DNA from 2 places in the Kitasatospora sp. NPDC059646 genome. Region 1 is predicted to be linked to the other one. Evidence: riboswitches for the same ligand, from Rfam matches in the RefSeq annotation. Region 1 holds a riboswitch; the other holds the start of a gene.
What was found. A riboswitch is a leader RNA that binds a small molecule or an ion and turns the genes downstream of it on or off. The one in region 1 is predicted to bind glycine.
Positions count from the first base shown of each region.

Region 2: linked by a shared signal. The riboswitch ahead of gcvP (aminomethyl-transferring glycine dehydrogenase) and the one ahead of gcvT (glycine cleavage system aminomethyltransferase GcvT) in region 1 are both predicted to bind glycine.

Region 1 covers NZ_JBHWDS010000004.1:160,027-167,247, forward strand. Annotated here, with positions in the region: gene glyA (serine hydroxymethyltransferase) at 1-843, opposite strand, end outside; gene gcvH (glycine cleavage system protein GcvH) at 858-1,232, opposite strand; gene gcvT (glycine cleavage system aminomethyltransferase GcvT) at 1,334-2,452, opposite strand; glycine riboswitch at 2,603-2,707, opposite strand; gene ACFV1L_RS04285 (enhanced serine sensitivity protein SseB) at 2,846-3,613, shown strand; gene ACFV1L_RS04290 (enhanced serine sensitivity protein SseB C-terminal domain-containing protein) at 3,744-4,568, shown strand; gene ACFV1L_RS04295 (ABC transporter permease) at 5,114-6,112, shown strand; gene ACFV1L_RS04300 (ABC transporter substrate-binding protein) at 6,141-7,221, shown strand, end outside.
Region 2 covers NZ_JBHWDS010000082.1:5,519-12,739, forward strand. Annotated here, with positions in the region: gene ACFV1L_RS34730 (TrmH family RNA methyltransferase) at 1-298, opposite strand, end outside; gene rplT (50S ribosomal protein L20) at 411-797, opposite strand; gene rpmI (50S ribosomal protein L35) at 902-1,096, opposite strand; gene infC (translation initiation factor IF-3) at 1,230-1,925, opposite strand; gene ACFV1L_RS34750 (DUF1844 domain-containing protein) at 2,386-2,766, shown strand; gene gcvP (aminomethyl-transferring glycine dehydrogenase) at 3,074-5,944, opposite strand; glycine riboswitch at 6,162-6,267, opposite strand; gene ACFV1L_RS34760 (PRC and DUF2382 domain-containing protein) at 6,456-7,221, shown strand, end outside.

The DNA.
Region 1 (7,221 bases):
GTCGTCGGAGGCCGCGACCTTGAAGGCCACCGCCTTGCCGGCGATGACGTGCTCCAGCGGGCCGCCCTGCTGGCCGGGGAAGACCGCGGAGTTGATCTTCTTGGCGTACTCGGCCTTGGACAGGATGACGCCGCCGCGCGGGCCGCCCAGGGTCTTGTGGGTGGTGGTGGTGACCACGTCCGCGTACGGCACCGGGGAGGGGTGCAGGCCGGCGGCGACCAGGCCGGCGAAGTGCGCCATGTCGACCATGAGCAGGGCGCCGACCTCGTCCGCGATGCGGCGGAACTCGGCGAAGTCCAGCTGGCGCGGGTAGGCGGACCAGCCGGCGATGATCAGCTTGGGCTGGTGCTCCTTGGCGAGGCGCTCGACCTCGGCCATGTCGACCTGGCCGGTCTTCTCGTCGACGTGGTAGGCGGCCACGTTGTAGAGCTTGCCGGAGAAGTTGATCTTCATGCCGTGGGTCAGGTGACCGCCGTGGGCCAGGTTCAGGCCCAGGATGGTGTCGCCCGGCTGGATCAGCGCGAACATCGCCGCGGCGTTCGCCTGCGCGCCGGAGTGCGGCTGCACGTTGGCGTGCTCGGCGCCGAACAGCTCCTTCACCCGGTCGATGGCGATCTGCTCGACCACGTCGACGTGCTCGCAGCCGCCGTAGTAGCGGCGGCCGGGGTAGCCCTCGGCGTACTTGTTGGTGAGCACCGAGCCCTGGGCCTCCATGACCGCCACCGGGGCGAAGTTCTCGGAGGCGATCATTTCCAGGGTGGTCTGCTGGCGGTGCAGCTCGGCGTCGACCGCGGCGGCGATCTCCGGGTCGAGCGCGTGGAGGGACTGGTTGAGAACCGTCATGGGGGGTCTCCCGGTCAGGCGCCGGTGAAGGCGGTGTAGCCGTCGGCGTCGAGCAGCTCGTCGGTGGCCTCGACGCGGACCTTGAACAGCCAACCGCCCTCGAAGGGCTCCGAGTTGACCAGGGCCGGGTCGTCGATGACCGTCTGGTTGACCTCGGTGACCTCGCCGGTGGCGGGGGAGAAGAGGTCGCTGACCGACTTGGTGGACTCGAGCTCGCCACAGGTCTCACCCGCGGTGACGGTGTCACCCACATTGGGGAGCTGGACGTAGACGATGTCGCCGAGGGCGTCGGCCGCGTGCGCGGTGATGCCGACCGTCGACACCCCGTCCACGGCGGCGGTCAGCCACTCGTGCTCCTTGGTGTACTGCAGGTGCGTGGGGTTGCTCATGGCGTCATTCTCCAGGATCGCAAGAGGGGAGGGCGCGGCCGTCCGCTGGGCGGACGAACCGGAAAAAACTGCTCGGGAAGCAGGTGGAGGGCCGACCGGGGTCAGCGGGTGCGCTTGTAGAACGGCAGCGCGACGACCTGGACCGGCTCGGCCTTGCCGCGGACGTCCACCGCGACGGTGGTGCCGGGCTCGGCGTGCGCGGCGTCCACGTACGCCATGGCGATCGGCTTGGCCAGGGTCGGGGACGGCGAGCCGGAGGTGATCCGGCCGATCACGGCGCCCTCGGCGTCCACCACCGAGTACTCGGCGCGCGGGACGCGCTTGCCCTCGGAGACCAGGCCGACCAGCTTGCGCGGCGGGTTGGTCTCGGCCGCCGCGGCGGCCTCCTCCAGCGCCTTGCGGCCGACGAACGCGCCGCCGTTGGTGGTCTTGTCGAAGCGCACCACCCGGCCGAGGCCGGCGTCGAACGGGGTCAGGTCGGTGGACAGCTCGTGCCCGTACAGCGGCATGCCGGCCTCCAGGCGCAGCGTGTCGCGGCAGGACAGGCCGCACGGGACCAGGCCCTTGTCGGTGCCGGCCGCGGTCAGCGCCGTCCACAGGTGCTCGGCGTCGGCGGGGGCGCAGAAGACCTCGAAGCCGTCCTCGCCGGTGTAGCCGGTGCGGGCCAGCCAGACCTGACGGTCCGCCACGGTGGCGGGCAGCAGCGCGTAGTACTTGAGGGCGGGCAGGTCGGCGTCGGTGAGCTCGGCCAGGATGCCGTTGGCCTCGGGGCCCTGGACGGCGAGCAGCGCGTAGGCGTCGCGGTCGTCGCGGACGACGGCGTCGAAGCCGGCCGCGCGCTCGGTCAGGGCGTCCAGCACCACCTGGGCGTTGGAGGCGTTGGCGACCACCAGGTACTCGTTCTCCGCGGTGCGGTAGACGATCAGGTCGTCCAGGATGCCGCCGTCCTCGCGGCAGATCATGGTGTAGCGGGCGCGCAGCACGCCGAGGGCGGAGATGAAGCCGACCAGCGCGTGGTCGAGCAGCTCGCCGGCCTGCGGGCCGGAGACGGTGATCTCGCCCATGTGCGAGAGGTCGAACAGGCCGGCCTTGGTGCGGACGGCGAGGTGCTCCTCGCGCTCGCTGCCGTAGCGCAGCGGCATGTCCCAGCCCGCGAAGTCGGTCATGGTGGCGCCGAGCGAGCGGTGCAGTGCGTCGAGCGCGGTCAGGCGGAGGGACACGACAGGACTCCCGGGATCTGGAAACGGGCAGGCTGGGGCGAATCTCCCCGTCTGTCGTCGAACCTGAGAGCTTCACCGCATCCCGGACAGGATGGCGGTTTGCACCGTGGGTGGGCGCACGGCGCGGCCGTGTCCACTTTCCAGATCTGCCTCGCCCGGGCGGTAAGGGGGCCTGAGAGATTCCGGGGAGGACTTGCTCCTTCGGCGCCGGTCGCGACCGGATGACGGTCGTTCCGGCTCTCCCGCGCGGGTTCGAGCGGCCGGTATGAAGTTTGAGCGGGCCCATCATGGCATGCCGGGAGGCGCTCGCGGGAGTGGGGTTCGCCCACACTCTCGGCGGGGGCCCCGGGCGCGCCGCTAACCTGATCGCAACCGTGAGTGTGGAGGGGCGAGATGGGGTTCCCGCTGGGTCAGGTTCCGGAAGGCGGGAGCTGGCCGGCCAACGAGCTGGAGCAGGTGCTGATGGCGGCCCTCGGCGATCCGGGGGCGACGCCCCGGGTGATCGAGGTGCTGGCCCGCAGCCAGGTGTGGATCCCGCTGCCGTCGGGCGCCGACCCGCAGGCCGGGTCGCTCGACCTGCCGACGCTCGAACTGGCCGGCGCGCCCTACGTGCCGGTGTACAGCTCGCAGGAGCTGTACCTCCAGCACGCGCCGGGCATCCCGTTCGCGATCGCCCCGATGTGGGAGTTCGCCCGCGGCCTGCCGCTGGGCATCGGCATCGCGGTCAACCCCGAGGCGCCGGTGGGCATCCCGGTGCCGCCCGAGGGCGTGGGCGAGCTGCGGCGCGGGCCGCGCGGCGAGGCGTGGGAGGCGCAGGGCGTCGCGGAGGGGGCGCGGGTGGCGCTCAAGGAGCCCGAGCCGCACCAGGAGCCGTACGCCTTCCTGGCCGCCGCGACCGGCGAACTCGCCGCCCTGCCCGGCGTGCTGACGGCCCGTCGGGCGCTGGCTCGGGTGGAGGGCGAGCCCACCCTGCTGTACGTCGGCGTCCAGCTGGACCCGGCGGCGCCCGCCGACCCCGGCGACGTCAACCTGGCGCTCGGCCGGGCGCTCGGAACCGCGGCGCCGAGCTGGGGCGTCCACCTGGTGCTGCTCGACCTGGTCGCCGACCCGGTGGTGGACTGGCTGCTGGGACGGGTACAGCCCTTCTACGTGCGGCCGTGACCCCGCGGGCTTTTCCGGGCCGGATCCGGGACGGCGGCATGACGGCTGTCGGGCGCGCCCCATAGGGTTGCCCCGGCACATCGCGGCGCGGTGGACGGGCGGCGACCAGGACGAGAGACGAGGCGGCGACGTGACGGGAGCAGCCGGCGACCCGGGCGCGATCGAGCGCGCCCTCGCAGCGGTCGCACCGGAGCGGTGGGAGGCGTACGAGGGGCTGTTGCGCGCCCTCGCCAACGGGCAGGTCTGGATGCTGCTGTGGCACGGCAGCCCGGGCAGCCCGGACGCCCAGTACGGGAACATGGACATCGGCGGGCACGGCTACGCGCCCTGCGTGACGTCCCCGGGGCAGTTGTCGGCCAGCGGCTGGTCGCGCGGGCACGAGGTGGTGTCCGGGCCGGAGATCGCCGGTTCGCTGTACCGCTCCCGCTGGGGCCTGTGGCTGGACCCGCACCGCCCCGGCGGCGGCGTCGGCGTGCCCTGGGCGGACCTGCGGCGGATCGCCGTCGGCCTGGACCGGCTGCCCGCCGGGCCGCTGCGGATCGCCGAACCGCCCGTGCAGGCGCCGCAGTTCTTCGCCGTGCTGGAGCAGCAGGCGGCCGAGGTGCGCCCGCTGCGCTCGCTGCGGCGGGCCTGGGTGCAGCCGGTGCTCGGCGAGCCGTACCTGGCGATCGGGCTGGACCTGTACGACACCTCGCCGCCGGCCGTGGAGGCCGCCCGGGCGCTGGTGCAGCGGGCCGCCTCGCAGGCCCCCGAGGGGCCGGCCGTCTCCACCGTGATGATGGCCGACGAGTTCGACCCGGTGGCGATGTGGATGTGGGCCAACTCCCGCCCGTTCTTCGACCGGCAGGGCGCGCCCGGGCCCTACCCCACCGGTTTTGGTTACGCAGCGCAACCAATCCCGGGGCCGCCCCCGGGCTGGCCGCAGCCCCGGTGGCCGGGATATCCGGGCCGCTGACAGTACCCCGACAGATCGTCCGAAAACCCCCGCACGAACCTTTGTCCAGGTCGGCGGGGGTTTTTTGCCGCGCCGTGATCTACGCGTGCCACCACCGTTTCCACCTGGCGTTTCTCCGCCACTGGCGGGGTATCGTCAGTGCGCCCCTTGACGTGCGCGCGGCACCTGTGTGAAGAGCGATATGCCAGCGCAACGAAAGTGCATGCCAGCAGATCACAGTTAGGCATCCTTCGGGATGGGGGTCTTCCGCCGGGTACTTCCCATGACAGAGAGTGCTGCCCAATGCGGAGCGCGAGACGATCCTCACGAAGGTGAACGCGCCGCCGCCACAGCATGAACCGCACGATGCGCATCTCCGTGCGGCAGCACCATGCGCGCCGGGGCACACCGCCCGGCGTCACCGGCACCACCCCGCAACGCCCTGCTTGCCAAACGCACTTCTGCACCGCCGCAACGGCACCCGGCACCACCGCAACCGCTCTGCCTTCCGCACCAAACGCGACTCCGTGGGCCGGCCACCGTCGGCGAGGGGAACGAACTGACTCATGACCACACCCACCGAGACCTCGGGTCCGCCGGCCGGCGCGCAGCCTGACGGCGCGTCAATCTCCGAGCCGGCCAAGAAGATCGAGGGCCGCTCACCGGGCCGCATCGCCTGGGACCGCCTCAAGCGCGACAAGGTCGCGCTGGCCGGCGGTGTCGTGGTGATCCTGCTCATCCTCGCGGCGGTCCTCGCGCCGGTGCTCACCGCACTGTTCGGACACCCGGTCGACGAACCGCACCCGGACCAGATCAACCCCGACCTCGGCCTGCCCAAGGGCGCGTTCGGCGGCATGAGCGGCGAATACCTGCTGGGCGTCGACCCGGTGTTCGGCCGCGACGTGTTCTCCCGCGTCCTGTACGGCGCGCAGATCTCGCTGCTGGTGGCGCTCGGCGCCGCCGTGCTGTCCGTCGGCATCGGCGTGGTCATGGGCATCACCGCCGGCTACTTCGGCGGCTGGGTGGACGCGTTCATCGGCCGCGTCATGGACGTCCTGCTGGCCTTCCCGCAGCTGCTGTTCAGCATCGCGCTGGTGTCGGTGATCCCCAACTCGGTGCTCGGACTGGGCGACACCACCGTGCGCGTATGGGTGCTGATCATCGTGATCGGCTTCTTCGGCTGGCCCTACATCGGACGCATCGTCAGAGGCCAGGCCCTGTCGCTGCGCAACCGGGAGTTCGTGGACGCCGCCCGCAGCCTCGGCGCCGGCCGCGCCCACATCCTGTTCCGCGAACTGCTTCCCAACCTGGTGGCGCCGATCCTGGTCTACGCGACCCTGATCATCCCCGCCAACATCCTGAACGAGGCGGCGCTCAGCTTCCTCGGGGCCGGTGTCCGGCCGCCCACCCCCTCCTGGGGCCAGATGCTCTCCGACGCGGTCGGCATCTACCAGGCGGACCCCACCTACATGGTGATCCCCGGCCTCGCGATCTTCATCACCGTGCTCGCCTTCAACCTGTTCGGCGACGGCCTGCGCGACGCGCTCGACCCCAAGGGCAACTGAGCCCGCAACTCTGGAGGTTCCCCAACCCATGAAGCGAAACAGGACGCTCGCGGTCGCCGCCCTCGCGGCCACCCTCGCGCTCACCGCCACCGCCTGCGGCGGCAGCAAGAGCGGCAACTCCGGCGAAGGCGGTGCCAAGGGCAGCGCGGCCGGCTTCAACGCGGCCGTCGACAAGGTGGTGAACCCGTCCGACAAGAAGGGCGGCACCCTCAACCTGTGGACCACCACCGACGTGGACTCGCTCGACCCCGGTCGCGCCTACTACGCCTCGGTGTGGAACTTCGAGCGCTTCTACACCCGCACCCTGCTGGCCTTCGACGGCAAGCCGGGCAAGGAGGGCCTGAACCTGGTCCCCGACCTGGCCGCCGCCAAGCCGGAGATCTCCGCGGACGGCAAGACCTACACCTTCAAGCTGAAGCCGGGCCTGAAGTTCGAGGACGGCTCGGTCATCACCTCGAAGGACATCAAGTACGGCATCGAGCGCGTCTTCGCGCAGGACGTCATCTCCGGCGGCCCGACCTACGTGGTCAACGAGCTCGACCAGGGCCAGAACTACAAGGGCCCCTACACGGACACCGACCCGAACAAGCTGGGCCTGAAGTCCGTCCAGACCCCGGACGACAACACCATCGTCTTCACCCTGGCCAAGCCCAACTCGGACTTCCCGTACCTGCTGGCCATGGGCTCCGCCGCCCCGGTCCCGCAGAAGCTGGACACCGGCGCCCACTACGCCGACAAGCCGGTCTCCTCCGGCCCGTACAAGTTCAAGACCGCCGAGCCGGGCAAGGGCTACGAGCTGGTCCGCAACGAGAACTGGGACCCGGCCTCCGACCCGTTCCGCAAGGCGCTGCCGGACGTCGTGAAGCTGACCGTCACCACCAACGCCGACGACATGGACGCCCGCCTGCTGGCGAACACCGCCGACCTCGACTGGGGCCAGACCGGCCTGTCGCAGGCCGCCCAGGTCAAGGTCCTGCAGGACCAGGCCCTGAAGGCCAACACCGACGACCCGTACAACGGCTTCATCCGCTACGTCGTGATGGCCCCGACGGTCGCCCCGTTCGAGAACGAGCACTGCCGCAAGGCCGTCCTGTACGCGGCCGACACCA
Region 2 (7,221 bases), on a different contig from region 1:
CGGTGTCGCAGATCTCCGCGATCACCTCCTCGGTGGCGGTCAGCACCGGCAGGCCCTCGGTGCGCGCGGCGGCGACGATCTCGGCGTGCCGCTCGGCGGCCTCCCGGGTCAGGTACACCTCCACCACGGCGTGCTCCCCGCCGGGCAGCCGCCCGAACGCCACCGCTTCCCGCACCGCCTGCGGGCCCTCGGCCAGGAAACGCCGCTCCTTGCTCCGCTGGTTGCGCTTGGCCAGGCGGCGGGCGGCGACGACGCGCGGGGAGCGCAGGGAGGTCAGCAGGGGGGTCTCGGTGCTCATGCTCACGTTCTTCGTCACGGAGGGGCGGGCGGACAGGCGGCGCGGTAACGCACGGACCCGCAGGCCGGTCGGCCTGCGGGTCCGGGAAAAGCAAGTCAGGGCACGGCCTGGATCAGGCGGCGACCTTGGGGGCGTTGACGTCCTCCGGCAGCGCCTTCTGGGCGACCTCGACCAGCGCGTGGAACGCGACGGTGTCGTTGACCGCGAGCTCGGCGAGCATCTTGCGGTCGATCTCGACGCCGGCGGCCTTCAGGCCCTGCACGAAGCGGTTGTAGGTCATGCCGTTGGCGCGGGCAGCGGCGTTGATGCGCTGGATCCACAGCTGACGGAAGTCGCCCTTGCGCTTCTTGCGGTCGTTGAAGTTGTAAACGAGCGAGTGGGTGACCTGCTCCTTGGCCTTGCGGTACAGGCGCGAGCGCTGGCCGCGGTAGCCGGAGGCGCGCTCCAGGATGACCCGGCGCTTCTTGTGGGCGTTCACTGCCCGCTTGACGCGTGCCACTTCATTACTCCTTGGTTCCGGACCCCGGGTTCGTGCCGCCGGTCCGTTATTCGATTCGGTCGGTAAGGATCAGCTGTGCCCGCAGCGTGGCCGCGGGCGGGCGATCACTTGCCGAGAAGCTTCTTGATCTTCTTGGCGTCGCCGGGGGCCATCTCGGCGTTGCCGGCCAGCTTGCGGGTCAGCGTCGAGGGCTTGTGCTCAAGCAGGTGGCGACGGCCGGCACGCTCGCGCAGCACCTTCCCGGAGCCAGTGATCTTGAAGCGCTTGCTGGCGCCGCTGTGCGTCTTCTGCTTCGGCATGTCGCCGTATCTCCTCGTCGGTCCGTTCGCGGCCCGCACCCCGGGGGTGCGGGCCGGAACTGGATGGATCTCGTCGCCGGGGCGGATGCCCCGGGTCCGGTGCCGGTCCCGTCCGGATTCCGAGCCCGAAGGCTCAGGCGTCCTGGGCGGTCTCGGCGGGCTGCTCGACCTCGGCGGTCTCGGCGGCCTGCTCGGCGGTCTCGGTCTGCTCGACCGCCTCCGCCTCCTCGTCCGCCTGCTCCGCGACCGGGCCGCGACCCTGCCGCTCCGCCTTGCGGGCGTCGGCGGCGGCGCGGGCCTCGGCCATCGCCTCGGTCTTCTTCTTGTGCGGGCCGAGAACCATGATCATGTTTCGGCCGTCCTGCTTGGCCGCGGACTCCACGAAGCCGAGCTCCTGGACGTCCTCCGCGAGCCGCTGCAGCAGTCGGAAGCCCAGCTCGGGGCGGGACTGCTCACGACCGCGGAACATGATCGTGATCTTGACCTTGTCGCCCTGCTTGAGGAACCGGACGACGTGACCCTTCTTGGTGTCATAGTCGTGCGGGTCGATCTTCGGCCGGAGCTTCATCTCCTTGATGACCGTGTGCGCCTGGTTCTTGCGCGCCTCACGGGCCTTCATGGCCGACTCGTACTTGAACTTGCCGTAGTCCATGAGCTTGCACACCGGCGGGCGCGCCGTGGCGGCGACCTCGACCAGGTCCAGGTCGTACTCCTGGGCAAGCTCCAGCGCCTTCGCGAGCGGGACGATGCCGACCTGCTCGCCGCTGGGACCGACGAGTCGCACCTCGGGGACGCGAATCCGGTCGTTGATGCGGGGCTCGGTGCTGATGGGGCCTCCTCGGTTGCACCTTCTTCGATGCGGCCGTCGGACGGCGGTCGCACGTAGTGGTTTCGACCACTGGGCGGGGCTTCATTCATGCTCCGCTGCCACTGCCGTCTGGCAGGAGCACCGAACGCACGAAAAAAGCCCCGCACGGTACAGGCGGGGCTCCACACGTTCCGGGATGCCCTGACGGACACCACTGGCGGCGGGCAATCCTTCCGGCGCTCGCCACGGACCGGACCCGTCGACCCTTCGGCCGCTCGGGTGGGAGACTGTCGCGGTTGCCCTCTCGGGCCTCCTGAAGTGGAGCCTCCACTTGCTGGCCGGGCATCCTCGACGGATTCCTGGCCGGTCAGTCTCGAAGCATACCAGCGTTCCGGGGCCGACCGGTATTCCGACCCGCCTCCGCCCGCCTTGTACGCTCCCTTTGTACTGCGCTTTCGCACCAGCATCCCGGAGTGACACCGTGACCAGCCAGCCCGACCACGACCACACCCCCGAGTCCGGCGAGGGCGTCGGCTTCGACGACCTGACCCGCGACATCGCCGAGGTCCCCGCCGTCGAGGTGATCACCACCGTCGCGGTCCACCTGATGAGCGCCGCCGCCGTCAAGTGCGGCCTGGCCGAGGGCGGCGAAGCCGACAAGGACCTCGACGAGGCCCGCAAGCTGATCACCGCCCTCGCCGGCCTGGTCACCGCCGGCGCCCCCGAGATCTCCAACTTCCACGCCGCCCCCCTCCGCGACGGCCTCCGCTCCCTCCAGCTCGCCTTCCGCGAAGCCTCCCTCGTCCCCGACGCCCCCGGCTCCGGCCCCGGCGAGAAGTTCACGGGCCCCGTCTACTCCTGACCCGGCCCCGACGAAAGGCCGCCCACCGAGAGAACTCCCCTCGGACCGGGCGGCCTTTCCGCTCTCCGCCCCCTCCCCGCCCCACCAGGGGCGCGGGGAACTGCGCGCAGCGAAAGGCCCTCAACACCTCGAAAGCCGCCCGCCGGGGGAACTCCCCTCGGACCGGGCGGCCCTTCCGCTCTCCGCCCCCTCCCCGCCCCACCAGGGGGCGCGGGGAACTGCGCGCAGCGAACGGCCCCAACGCCCGAAAGCCGCCTACCAGGGGAGCTCCCCCGGCGGGCGGCTTTCTGCGCTACGCGGTCACCGCTCAGGCGTCGTACTCGTCCAGCGGCGGGCAGGAGCACACCAGGTTCCGGTCGCCGTACGCGCCGTCGATGCGTCGCACCGCCGGCCAGTACTTGTCCGCCGGGTTGACGCCCGCCGGGAAGACGGCCTCTTCGCGGGTGTAGGGGTGCGCCCACTCGCCGGTCAGCATCGCCGCGGTGTGCGGGGCGTTGCGCAGCGGGTTGTCGTCCGCCGCCCACTCGCCCGCGCCGACCTTCTCGATCTCGCCGCGGATGGCGATCATCGCCTCGCAGAAGCGGTCGATCTCGTGCAGGTCCTCGGACTCGGTCGGCTCGATCATCAGCGTGCCGGCGACCGGGAACGACATGGTCGGCGCGTGGAAGCCGTAGTCGATGAGTCGCTTCGCGATGTCGTCGACGCTGACGCCGGTCTCCTTGCTGAGCGGCCGCAGGTCGATGATGCACTCGTGCGCGACCAGCCCGCCGGGGCCGGTGTACAGCACCGGGTAGTGCGGGGCGAGCCGCTTGGCGATGTAGTTGGCGTTCAGGACGGCCACCTGGGTGGCGCGCTTGAGGCCCTCGCCGCCCATCAGGCGCACGTACGACCAGGAGATCGGAAGGATCGCCGCGGAGCCCCACGGCGCGGCCGAGATCGGGCCGACGCCGGTCGCGGGGCCGGCCTCGCTCTGCAGCGGGTGGTTGGGCAGGTACGGCGCGAGGTGCGCGCGGACCGCGACCGGGCCGACGCCGGGGCCGCCGCCGCCGTGCGGGATGCAGAAGGTCTTGTGCAGGTTGAGGTGCGAGACGTCCGCGCCGAACTTGCCGGGCTTGGCGAGGCCGACCAGCGCGTTCAGGTTGGCGCCGTCGACGTACACCTGGCCGCCGGCCTCGTGGACGAGCGCGCAGATGTCGGTGATCTGGGTCTCGAACACGCCGTGGGTGGACGGGTAGGTGACCATCAGCACGGCGAGCTGCTCGCGGTGCTGCTCGATCTTGGCCTTGAGGTCCTCGACGTCCACGTCGCCGTCGGCCAGCGTCTTCACCACGACGACCCGCATGCCGGCCATCGCCGCGGAGGCCGCGTTGGTGCCGTGCGCGGAGGACGGGATCAGGCAGACGTCGCGCTGGGTGTCGCCGTTGGCCCGGTGGTAGGCGCGGACGGCCAGCAGGCCGGCCAGTTCGCCCTGCGAGCCGGCGTTCGGCTGGATGGAGACCGCGTCGTAGCCGGTGACCTCGACGAGCTGCTGCTCCAGTTCCCGGATGAGGGTCAGGAAGCCGGCGGCCTGGTCGACCGGCGCGAACGGGTGCAGCTGGCCGAACTCGGGCCAGGTGATCGGCTCCATCTCGGTGGTCGCGTTGAGCTTCATGGTGCAGGAGCCCAGCGGGATCATGCCGCGGTCGAGCGCGTAGTCGCGGTCCGACAGGCGGCGCAGGTAGCGCAGCATGGCGGTCTCGGAGCGGTGGCTGTGGAACACCGGGTGGGTGAGGTACTCGTCCTCGCGCAGCAGTCCGGCCGGGAGCGCGTCCGCGTCCTCGGCGATCTCCGCGGTCACGCCGAACGCGGCGAACACGGCGGCCAGGTGCTCGCGGGTGGTGGTCTCGTCGCAGGAGACCGAGACGCGGTCGGCGTCGACCCGGTGGACGTTCACGCCGCCGGCCAGCGCGGCGGCGACGACCTCGTCCGCGCGGCCCGGGACGACGGCGGTGACGGTGTCGAAGAACGCGTCGTGGGCGAGCTCGACGCCGCCGGCGCGCAGGCCGGCGGCGAGCGCGGCGGCGTAGCGGTGGGTGCGGCGGGCGATGTCGGCGAGGCCGTCGGGGCCGTGGTAGACGGCGTACATGGACGCCATCACGGCGAGCAGCACCTGCGCCGTGCAGATGTTGGAGGTGGCCTTCTCGCGGCGGATGTGCTGCTCGCGGGTCTGCAGGGCGAGCCGGTAGGCGCGGTTGCCGTCGGCGTCGACGGAGACGCCGACCAGGCGGCCGGGCAGGTTGCGGGCGTACTCGGCGCGCACGGCGAGGTAGCCGGCGTGCGGGCCGCCGAAGCCCATCGGGACGCCGAAGCGCTGGGAGGTGCCGCAGGCGATGTCGGCGCCGAGCTCGCCGGGCGAGCGCAGCAGGGTGAGGGCCAGCAGGTCGGCGGCGACGGCGACGACCGCGCCGAGCTGGTGGGCCTGCTCGATGACGGGCTTGATCTCGCGCACCGCGCCGGACGCGCCGGGGTACTGGAGCAGCACGCCGAACACGCCGCGCTCGGCGATCTCGGCGGGGATGCCGTTCGACAGGTCCGCGGTGACGACCTCGACGCCGGTCGGTTCGGCGCGGGTCTCGATCACGGCGAGGGTCTGCGGGAGGGTGTCGGCGTCGACCAGGAAGACGCCGCCCTTGACCTTGGTGACGCGCCGGGCGAGGGCCATCGCCTCGGCGGCGGCGGTGCCCTCGTCGAGCAGCGAGGAGCCGGAGGTGGCCAGGCCGGTCAGGTCGGAGACCATGGTCTGGAAGTTGAGCAGGGCCTCCAGGCGGCCCTGGGAGATCTCCGGCTGGTACGGGGTGTAGGCGGTGTACCAGGCGGGGTTCTCGAGGACGTTGCGCAGGATGACCGGCGGGGTGAAGGTGCCGTAGTAGCCGAGGCCGATCATCGAGGTGAGGACCTGGTTGCGGCCGGCCAGCTCGCGCAGTTCGGCGAGGACCTGGGCCTCGCTGCGGCCGGCGGGCAGGCCGAGTGCGGTGAGGCTGCGGATGGCGTCCGGCACGGCGGCGGCGGACAGCTCGTCCAGCGTGCAGTAGCCGACCTGGGCCAGCATCTTCTGCTGGGCGTCGCTGTCGGGACCGATGTGGCGGTGCTCGAAGGGGCTGGCCTGCTCAAGGTCGCTGAGCGTCGGCTGGGCGTTCATGGGGGTCGGGCCTCCTGGTCGCGGACCGGCGGTGGGACGCACGCCGACCGGCCGCCGCAGGAGCGTCCGGGCGTACGAACCCGTCAGCCTCCCCCTCTGTCATCGGTACCTGAGAGCTTCGCGCGCCCGGGTGGTGGCCCGGTCGGCTTGCACCGTCGGCGAGGTCAGTGTCCGGCGGCTTCGGTGCCGACGGTCTGCCCTGCTTTCCAGAGTGACCTGATCCTGCTCGGTACGGATGCCTGAGAGATTCCGGGGAGGGGTTGCTCCTTCGGCGTCCCGCAACCCCCTGTTCGGCGGGGCCGGGACTCTCCCGAGCGGGCTCGGCGGTCGCCGCCCAGGGTACCAGCGCGGACCTGCGCAATCACCGGTACGGCGGTGTGATCCGCCCCGGACGGCCGCCCTGCGAGTGCCACCGTCCGTTACGTGCCTTTTGGTGTGAAGTGGCGGCCCGGCACGCTCCTCCGGCCGCTCCTCCGACGGGCCCTCAGGAGCAGCAGCACTGGAGGACAGCGTGCAGACCGACATCGATCCGCGCGACCTGATCGGGCACAAGGCGGTGGACCGCAACGGTGACAAGATCGGCACGGTCGACGAGGTCTACCTGGACGACGCCACCGGCGAGCCGGAGTGGGCCGCCGTCCGGACCGGGATCTTCGGCCGGGACGCCTTCGTCCCGCTGGCCACCAGCGAGTTCGCGGACGACGAGCTGCGCGTCCCGTACGACAAGTCGCTGATCAAGGAGTCCCCGGACTTCGGGGTCGGCCAGCACCTGTCGCCGGCCCAGGAGCTCCAGCTGTACCGCTACTACGGGCTGGACAGCAGCGACGACGAGCCCGCGGAGAGCGTCCGCCCGGCGCCCGCCCCGGCGGCCGCCGCCGCTGCCGCTGCCGCTGCCGGGAGGAGCGAGCCGGCCGCGAAGGAGCGCCCGCGGCCGGAGCCGGCCGCCGACCGCGACTTCGGCACCGTCGCCTCCTCCCCCGACCCGGTCCACCGCCCGGCCCCCGCGCCCACCGCCCCGGCCGCGCCCGTCGCGTTCAGCCCGTACACCGGCCCGAAGGACGCCGCACCGAAGGACGCCGCACCGAAGGACACCGCGCCGAAGGACGCCGACGCGAAGACCGGCACGTCGGGAGAGGGCGCGGCGAAGGACGCCGCTCCGAAGGCCGGCCCGGAGCGGTCGAAGCCGTCCGGCGGGGCGGCCGGGCAGGCCGAGCGGACGCCGCCGGTGGAGATCACCTGCCGCGAGGAGCGCCTGGAGGTCACCACCGAGTGGCACC